Regions from separate parts of the Kineococcus lubricus genome, predicted to be linked through region 1. Evidence: predicted binding sites of a transcription regulator. Region 1 holds the regulator's gene; the other holds the start of a gene.
The links. The regulator HrcA, encoded in region 1, represses chaperone genes, less so after heat shock. The targets are predictions, from matches to a motif close to GNTNGCACTCGGNNNNNCCGAGTGCNANC.
Positions count from the first base shown of each region.

Region 2: groES (co-chaperone GroES) is a predicted target of HrcA. The motif match lies at 2,454-2,482, and genes of this name have one in related genera.

Region 1 is NZ_JBJLSK010000016.1:55,893-60,096, reverse strand. Features, by position in the region: gene ACRYRX_RS13725 (methyl-accepting chemotaxis protein) at 1-298, shown strand, start outside; gene dnaJ (molecular chaperone DnaJ) at 311-1,429, opposite strand; gene hrcA (heat-inducible transcriptional repressor HrcA) at 1,470-2,516, opposite strand; gene ACRYRX_RS13710 (DUF3097 domain-containing protein) at 2,654-3,520, shown strand; gene ACRYRX_RS13705 (DUF4870 domain-containing protein) at 3,542-3,946, shown strand; gene ACRYRX_RS13700 (LLM class F420-dependent oxidoreductase) at 3,950-4,204, opposite strand, start outside.
Region 2 is NZ_JBJLSK010000001.1:254,929-259,132, reverse strand. Features, by position in the region: gene ACRYRX_RS01170 (alpha/beta hydrolase) at 1-97, shown strand, start outside; gene tsaB (tRNA (adenosine(37)-N6)-threonylcarbamoyltransferase complex dimerization subunit type 1 TsaB) at 128-793, shown strand; gene rimI (ribosomal protein S18-alanine N-acetyltransferase) at 831-1,256, shown strand; gene ACRYRX_RS01155 (class I SAM-dependent methyltransferase) at 1,249-2,424, opposite strand; gene groES (co-chaperone GroES) at 2,631-2,927, shown strand; gene groL (chaperonin GroEL) at 3,016-4,204, shown strand, end outside.

The DNA of each region.
Region 1 (4,204 bases):
CAAGGGCTTCGCCGTGGTCGCCGCCGAGGTCAAGGAGCTGGCCGACCAGTCCGGGCGCGCCACCGAGCAGGTCAGCCAGCGCGTCGACAGCATCCGCCAGAACGCCCAGGACGCCGTGCGCGCCATCACCGGGATCGGCAGCACGATCGTGGAGATGAACGGCCTCGTCGACGGCGTGCGCACCGCCGTCGACGGCTCCTCCGGCTGGGGCGGGGCGCAGGACACCACCGGGCTGTCGCAGCTGGCCGAGGAGCTGCGCAGCCAGATCAGCGGCTTCCTGGCGGGCATGCGCGGCTGAGCCGCGCGCCGCTCAGCGCCCGGAGAACCGGTCCCGCAGCTTCGAGAACACCCCCTGGTGGGTCTCGGACAGCTTCCCGGAGGGGCGCACCTCGCCGCGCAGCTCGGCGAGCCGGCGCAGCAGCTCCTCCTGCTCCTCGTCGAGGTCGCGGGGGGTGACGACCTCCAGGGTGATCAGGAGGTCGCCGCGGCCCTGGGCGCGCAGGTGCTCGGCGCCCTTCTGCTTGAGGGTGACGACCTCACCGGCCTGCGCCCCGGGTCGGACGTCGACCTCCTCGGCGCCGTCGAGGGTCTCCAGCGGGATCGTCGCGCCGAGCGCGGCCGCGGTCATCGGCACCTGCAGGGTGCACAGCAGGTCGTCACCGGAGCGGGAGAACACCGGGTGCGGGCGTTCGTGGATCTCGACGTAGAGGTCACCGGGCGGGCCGCCGGCGGTGCCGACCTCGCCCTGGGAGGCCAGCTGGATGCGGGTGCCGGTGTCGACGCCGGCGGGGATGCGGATGGTCATCGGGCGACGGGCGCGGACGCGGCCCTCCCCGGAGCACTCCAGGCACGGCGAGGGCAGGACGGTGCCGAAGCCGCGGCAGGTGGGGCAGGCCTGCGTCGTCATGACCTGGCCGAGCAGCGAGCGCACGACCCGCTGCACCGAGCCCTGCCCGTGGCAGATGTCGCAGGTCTGCGGGCTCGTGCCGGGCTGGCAGCAGGACCCCTTGCAGGTGGGGCACAGGATCGCGGTGTCGACCTGGATGGACCGCTCGCCGCCGAAGGCCGCCTCGGCGAGGTCGACGTCGACGCGGATGAGCGCGTCCTGGCCGCGCTGGGTGCGGCTGGCGGGCCCGGCGCCGCGGCCGCCGCCGCCCTGGCCGAAGAAGGCGTCCATGATGTCGGAGAACCCGAACCCGGCGCCGAAGCCGCCGCCGGGGCCACCGGCCCCCGCGCCGCCGCGGTCGTAGGCGGACCGCTTCTCGGGGTTGGACAGCGTCTCGTAGGCCTGGGAGACCTCCTTGAACTGCTCCCCCGCCTCGGGGTTCACGTCGGGGTGCAACTTGCGCGCGAGCTTGCGGTACGCGCGCTTGATGTCCTCCGTGGAGGCGTCCTTGGAGACGCCGAGGACGTCGTAGTAGTCGCTCACGAGGTCGGGTCTCTCCTGTCGGTTCTGAGCACTGCGAAGATCACTGCGCGAGGATCCGCGAGACGTAGCGTGACACCGCACGCACCGCGGCCATCGTCGTCGGGTAGTCCATCCTGGTCGGGCCGAGGACGCCGAGCCGGGCCAGGACCGTCTCGGTGCCGTAGCCGCTGGTGACCACGGAGGTGCCGTCCAGTCCCAGGTGCAGGTTCTCCGCACCGATCCGGACGGTGAGGCCGCCGCGCCCGCCGGAGCCGGCGTCCTCCTCCTCGGCGAGCTCCTGCACCAGGCGCAGCAGCACGACGTGCTCCTCGAGGGCCTCGAGGACGTTGCCGAGGGACGTGGACAGGTCGGCGCCCTTGACGAGGTTCGCGGTGCCGGCGATGACCACGCGCTCCTCCAGGGAGGCGCTGAGGCAGTCCCCCAGCGCGGCGGCGACCTCGGCGGCGACCGCCATGTCCTCCGGCGGGGTCTGCTGGACGAGGTCGGTCAGCCCCTCGCGGGCCTCGCGCAGCCGCTTGCCCCCGACGGAGGCGTTGATCCGGGTGCGCAGGGTCGCCAGCGCGACGGCCAGGTCGTCGGCGTCGGTGGCCGAGCGGATGTCCAGGACGCGCTGCTCGACGCGGCCGGAGTCGGTGATGAGGACCAGCAGCGCGCTGCGGCCGCCGACGCCGACGAGCTCGACGTGCCGGACGCCGGCGCGGCTGAGCGAGGGGTACTGCACGACGGCGGCCTGCCGGGTGATCTGGGCGAGCAGCCGGACGGTGCGGTCGACGACGTCGTCGAGGTCGTCGGCGCCGTGCAGGAACGTCTCGATGGCCCGCTTCTCGGCCGCCGACATGGGTTTGACGTTGGCGAGGCGGTCCACGAACAGGCGGTACCCCTTGTCGGTGGGGATCCGCCCGGCGCTGGTGTGCGGCTGGGTGATGTACCCCTCCTCCTCCAGCACGGCCATGTCGTTGCGGATGGTCGCGGGCGAGACGCCGAGGGCGTGGCGCTCCACGAGGGTCTTGGACCCGACGGGCTCGTGGCTGGAGACGTAGTCCTCGACGATGGCCCGCAACACCGCGAGCCTGCGGTCGTCGCTCATCCGTCCCTCCCTGCTCCGGCACCCGGTGCTCTGCTCCCGCGCGTCTGGCACTCAACGCGCGCGAGTGCCAAGTCTAGGCGCTCGCGCCCCGGTCGCGCCTCCCCCGCCGGCCCGCGGGGCGTGGTTAGCGTTCCCCCGTGACCCGCTACGACGACCGGTACGGCGCCGACGTGCTCTCCGCCGACCCGCACGCCCGCAACCGCCCCAGGCCCACCCACCGCGACGAGCCCGCCGTGCGCGGCCTGGTCGTCGAGGACGTCGACACCGGCTGGGTCGGCGCGGTCGTGCGGGTGGAGAAGAGCGGCGGGGTGCACGTCGTCGTCCTGGAGGACGCGAAGGGCCGCACCCGCACCTTCCCGCTGGGACCGGGGTTCTGGGTGGACGGGCAGCCGGTGCGGCTCGTGGCGCCCCGGGCCGCGGGCCCGGCCCGGCCGACCCGCACGGCCAGCGGGTCGGTGGCCGTCGCCGGCGCCCCCGCCCGGACCGCGCGGGCCTCGCGCCTGCTCGTGGAGGGCCGGCACGACGCCGAGCTCGTCGAGAAGGTCTGGGGCGACGACCTGCGCGTCGAGGGCGTCGTGGTGGAGATGCTCGACGGGGTCGACGACCTCGACGCGGCCATCCGCTCCTTCGGCCCGGGGCCGGGGCGGCGGATCGGCGTCCTCGTGGACCACCTGGTGCCGGGGTCGAAGGAGTCGCGGATCGTCGCCGGCGTCGGGAAGAGCCCGCACGTGCTCGTGGTGGGGCACCCGTTCGTCGACGTGTGGCAGTCGGTGCGGCCGCAGCGGCTGGGCTGGACGGCGTGGCCGGCGATCCCGCGCGGGCAGGACTGGAAGAAGGGGGTCCTGGCCGAGCTGGGCTGGCCGCGCGCCACCCAGGCCGACGTCGCGCAGGGCTGGAAGCGGATCCTGGGGACGGTGCGCACGTACGCCGACCTGGAGCCGGCGCTGCTGGGCCGGGTGGAGGAACTCGTCGACTTCGTGACCGCCGACCTGGCGGACCGCTGAGGGAACGGTCACGATCGAGGGGTGAGCCAACCCCCGTACCCGCCGCAGCAGCCCTACGCCCCGGTCCCGATGTCGCCGTCGGACGAGCGGATGTGGGGGATGTTCGGGCACCTGTCCGCGATCGCCGCGAGCTTCGTGACGCTGCCGTTCCTGGGCCCGCTGATCCTGTTCCTGGTGTTCAAGGACCGCAGCGGGTTCGTGCGCGGGCACACCTCCGAGGCGCTGAACATGACGATCTCGCTGATCGTCTACGAGGCGGTGCTGTTCGTCCTCTGCTCGGTCCTGGCGCTGTTCACCTTCGGCCTGTCGTACGGCCTCATGGTGGTGCCCGGCGTCGTCGCGCTGATCTTCACGATCCTCGCGGCGGTCGCGGCCAACCAGGGGCGCGCCTACCGCTACCCGCTGATCTTCCGGGTGGTGCGCTGAGGTTCACGCCACCGCGCGCAGGTCCCCGGCGGGGTCGGCCCCCAGCGGGACCAGCGCGACGGTCGTGACCCCGGCCCGCTCGTGGTCGGCGAGCCGCCGGCGCACCGCGTCGACGGACCCCACCAGGCTCGTCGCCTCCACCAGGCCCGCCGGGACCCGCTGCACGGCCTCGTCCTTGCGCCCGGCGAGGTAGAGGTCCTGCACGGCGTCGACGGCGTCGCCGAAACCGAGGCGGCGGCCGAGGTCGGCGTAGAAGTT
Region 2 (4,204 bases), on a different contig from region 1:
CAACAGCTTCCACGAACTGACCAGCGACCGGGACGCACCCGCGGTGTTCGCCGCGTCCGTCCGCTTCGCCCGCCGCGCCGCCCACCCGAGGACCTGACGGCGGCCTTCGCGCGCGTACGATCCTCCGGTGCTGCTCCTCGCCCTCGACACCGCGACCGACGGGGTGGCGGTCGCCCTCCACGACGGTGAGCGGGTCCTGCGGTCCACCCGCGCCGGGACGGCCCGCAGCCACAACGAGGTCCTCGTCCCGACGATCGCCGCGGTGCTGGCCGACGCCGGCCGCGAGCGCACCGACGTCACCGACGTCGCCGTGGGCGTCGGCCCGGGCCCGTACACGGGCCTGCGGGTCGGCATCGTCACCGCCCGCTCGCTGGCGCTGGCGTGGGGCGCGCGCGTCCACGGCGTCTGCTCCCTCGACGCGCTCGCGGCCCAGGCCGCCGCCGGTGGGCTGGACGGGGAGTTCCTCGTCGCCACCGACGCCCGCCGCCGGGAGGTCCACACCGCCCGCTACCGCGCGGGCGCCGAGGGGGTGCGGCGGACCGCGGGTCCGGACGTCGGGGCACCGGCCGAGGTCCGCGTGGACGTGCCGGTCGTCGGCTCGGGCACCCGGCTGTACCCCGACGTCCTCGGCGCCGAGCGCGGGCCCCTGGTCGTGGACGGCGGCGCGCTGGCGCAGCTGGTCGTGGACGCGCTCGCCGGCCGCGGCGGGCTGGAGCTGGTGCCGCCGGAGCCGCTGTACCTGCGGCGCCCGGACGCCACCGAGCCGGGGGCGCGCAAGCGCGTCACGGCGTAGCGCGGCCCGTACCCTCGCGCGGGTGGAGCTGCGGGAGATGCGCTGGTGGGACCTGACCGACGTGCACGCCCTGGAGGCCGACCTGTTCGGCGGCACCGCGTGGTCGCCGGAGTCGTTCTGGGGTGAGCTGGCCCGGCCCAACCGGCGCTTCCTGGTGGCCGTGGAGGACGGGCGGGTCGTCGGGTACGGCGGGGTCGCGGTCAACGGCGCCGAGGCCGACGTGCAGACCATCGGCGTCGCCCGCGACCGGCAGGGCCGCGGCACGGGGCGGGAGCTGCTGCGGGCCCTGCGGGCGCAGGCCGCCGGGGCCGGGGCCAGGCACCTGCTGCTGGAGGTCCGCGCCGACAACGAGCCCGCGCAGCACCTGTACCGCAGCGAGGGGTTCGAGCAGATCGCCCGGCGCGCGCGCTACTACCAGCCCGACGACGTCGACGCGCTGGTGCTGCGGGCGCGCCTCAGCTGACGGGCTCGACGAGCAGGACGCTCTGCCTGCCCCGCAGGCGGGTCAGCACGATCGTCGCGGGCCGTGAGCCCTTCAGCGCGAGCTGCCTGCGCAGCTGGTCGGGGTCGACGGCCGTCCCGCGCTTCTTGACCGTCAGCGGCCCGACGTCCAGGGCCCGCAGCCGCGCCCGCAGCGTCTTCAGCCCGAACGGCATCACCTCCAGCACCCGGAACGAGCGGGCGAACCCCGACGTCGCCGCGTCGTCCGTCGTCACGTAGGCGATGGTCTCGTCGACCAGCCGGCCCCCGAGGTCGTGCGCGACGCGGCCCACGAGCCCGGCGCGGATGACGGCCCCGTCCGGTTCGTGCAGGTACTGCCCGACGTCCCCGACGTCCGCCACGGGCAGGTCGCGGTCGTCCAGCTCCAGGGCGGTGGCCCCGCGGACCACCCGGGCGCTGCGCCCGACGCCGGGGCGGGCCAGCGGTCCGCACCACAGCGCGCACTCGACGACCTCGCCGTCCACGGACGTCCACCGCGCCTCGGCGCCGGGCGGCACGAGGTCGTGCGGCAGGCCGGGGGCGAGCTTGGCGCCGGTGGCCGGGACGCGCGCGGCGGTGGCCAGCACGAACGACAGGGGCGGGGAGGTGGCCTCGGGGTCGAACAGGCGCCGTCCGCCGGAGGTGCGCCGCGCCGGGTCGAACCAGGCCCCGTCGGTCGCGGTCAGCTCCTGCACGACGCCGGCCGTCACGTCCTCGCAGCGGACCGGCACCCCGAGGTTGTGGGTGGCGACGGCCGCGGTGACCGGGTCGGCGTCGACGGGCAGGACGTCCAGGCCCGCGTCGAGGAAGGCCAGGGAGTCCGCCCCGACCCCGCAGCCGAGGTCGGCGACGCGGGTCACGCCCGCGGCGGCGAACCGTCGGGCGTGCTCGGCGGCGACGACGGCGCGGGTCGCCTGCTCGGCGCCGGCGGCGGTGAGCAGCAGCTCGTGGGCGCGCGGGCCGAACTTCGCGGCGGCCCTCTCCCGCAGCCGCACCTGGGTGGTGGCCAGGGCGGCGAGCGCGGGGTCGTGCCCGGCGCGGCGCAGCCGGGTGGCGAGGGCGACGGGGTCCTCGCCGGCGGTCCCGGCCAGCTCGGCGAGCAGGGACCGGCCGGCGGGGGACTGCAGGGCCTGGACGTCCGCGGTGTTCACCCGGTGGATGCTGCCAGGACCGACCCGGACCTGGCACTCGCCGGTCGTGAGTGCTAACGTCACGCGCAGCGTCGGTGGCACTCCTCACGGGGGAGTGCCAACGGGGCAGCGGCCGAACGGCACCCGCGACGACGTGCGTCCGCTCCCCACCCCACCGACCGTCCCGTACGCCACGTTCGCTGAAGCAGAAGGGGAGGGCCGCACCAGTGTCGGTCTCCATCACTCCGCTCGAGGACCGCATCGTCGTCAAGCCGCTCGACGCGGAGCAGACGACCGCTTCCGGTCTCGTCATCCCGGACACCGCCAAGGAGAAGCCCCAGGAGGGCGAGGTCCTGGCCGTCGGTCCGGGCCGCGTGGACGACAACGGCAACCGCGTGCCGGTCGACGTCGCCGTCGGCGACAAGGTCATCTACTCCAAGTACGGCGGCACCGAGGTGAAGTACGGCGGCGACGAGCTGCTGATCCTCTCGGCGCGCGACGTCCTCGCCAAGGTCGCCAAGTAAGCGGCACGAGGTCCTGACGCCCCGGGCGCCCGAACACCGGGTGCCCGGGGCGTCCCTCGTTCTGCCCGAGCTCCGGAAGGAAGAACACATGGCCAAGCAGCTCTCGTTCGACGACAGCGCCCGCAAGTCCCTCGAGCGCGGTGTCGACGCCCTCGCCAACGCCGTCAAGGTGACCCTCGGCCCCAAGGGCCGCAACGTCGTCATCGACAAGAAGTGGGGGGCGCCGACGATCACGAACGACGGCGTCACCATCGCCCGCGAGGTCGAGCTCGAGGACCCGTACGAGAACCTCGGCGCGCAGCTCGCGAAGGAGGTCGCCACCAAGACGAACGACGTCGCCGGTGACGGCACCACCACCGCGACCGTGCTGGCCCAGGCCCTCGTCAAGGAGGGTCTGCGCAACGTCGCGGCCGGCGCGGCCCCCTCCGGCCTCAAGCGCGGCATCGACGCGGCCGTCGAGGCCGTCAACGACAAGCTCCTGTCGCTGGCCCGCGACGTCGACGGCAAGGGCGACATCGCCCACGTCGCGACGATCTCGGCCCAGGACTCCACCGTCGGCGAGCTGCTCGCCGACGCGTTCGACAAGGTCGGCAAGGACGGCGTCATCACGGTCGAGGAGTCCTCCACGACCGCCCTCGAGCTGGACTTCACCGAGGGGATGCAGTTCGACAAGGGCTACATCTCGCCGTACTTCGTGACCGACGCCGAGCGTCAGGAAGCGGTCCTCGAGGACGCGTACGTCCTGGTCCACCAGGGCAAGATCTCCACCGTCCAGGACCTGCTGCCGCTGCTGGAGAAGGTCCTCAAGGCCGCCAAGCCGCTGCTGATCATCGCCGAGGACGTCGACGGCGAGGCGCTGTCGACCCTGGTCGTCAACAAGATCCGCGGCACCTTCAACGCCGTCGCGGTGAAGGCCCCCGGCTTCGGGGACCGCCGCAAGGCGATCCTGCAGGACATCGCCACCCTCACCGGCGCGCAGGTCGTCGCCGAGGAGGTCGGCCTCAAGCTCGACCAGATCGACCTCGACGCGCTGGGCACCGCCCGCCGCATCACGGTCACCAAGGACGACACCACGATCGTCGACGGCGCCGGCTCGGCCGACGACATCGCCGGCCGCGTCGCCCAGATCAAGGCCGAGGTCGAGCGCACCGACTCCGACTGGGACCGCGAGAAGCTCCAGGAGCGCCTCGCGAAGCTGTCCGGTGGCGTCGTCGTCATCAAGGTCGGCGCGCACACCGAGGTCGAGCTCAAGGAGAAGAAGCACCGCATCGAGGACG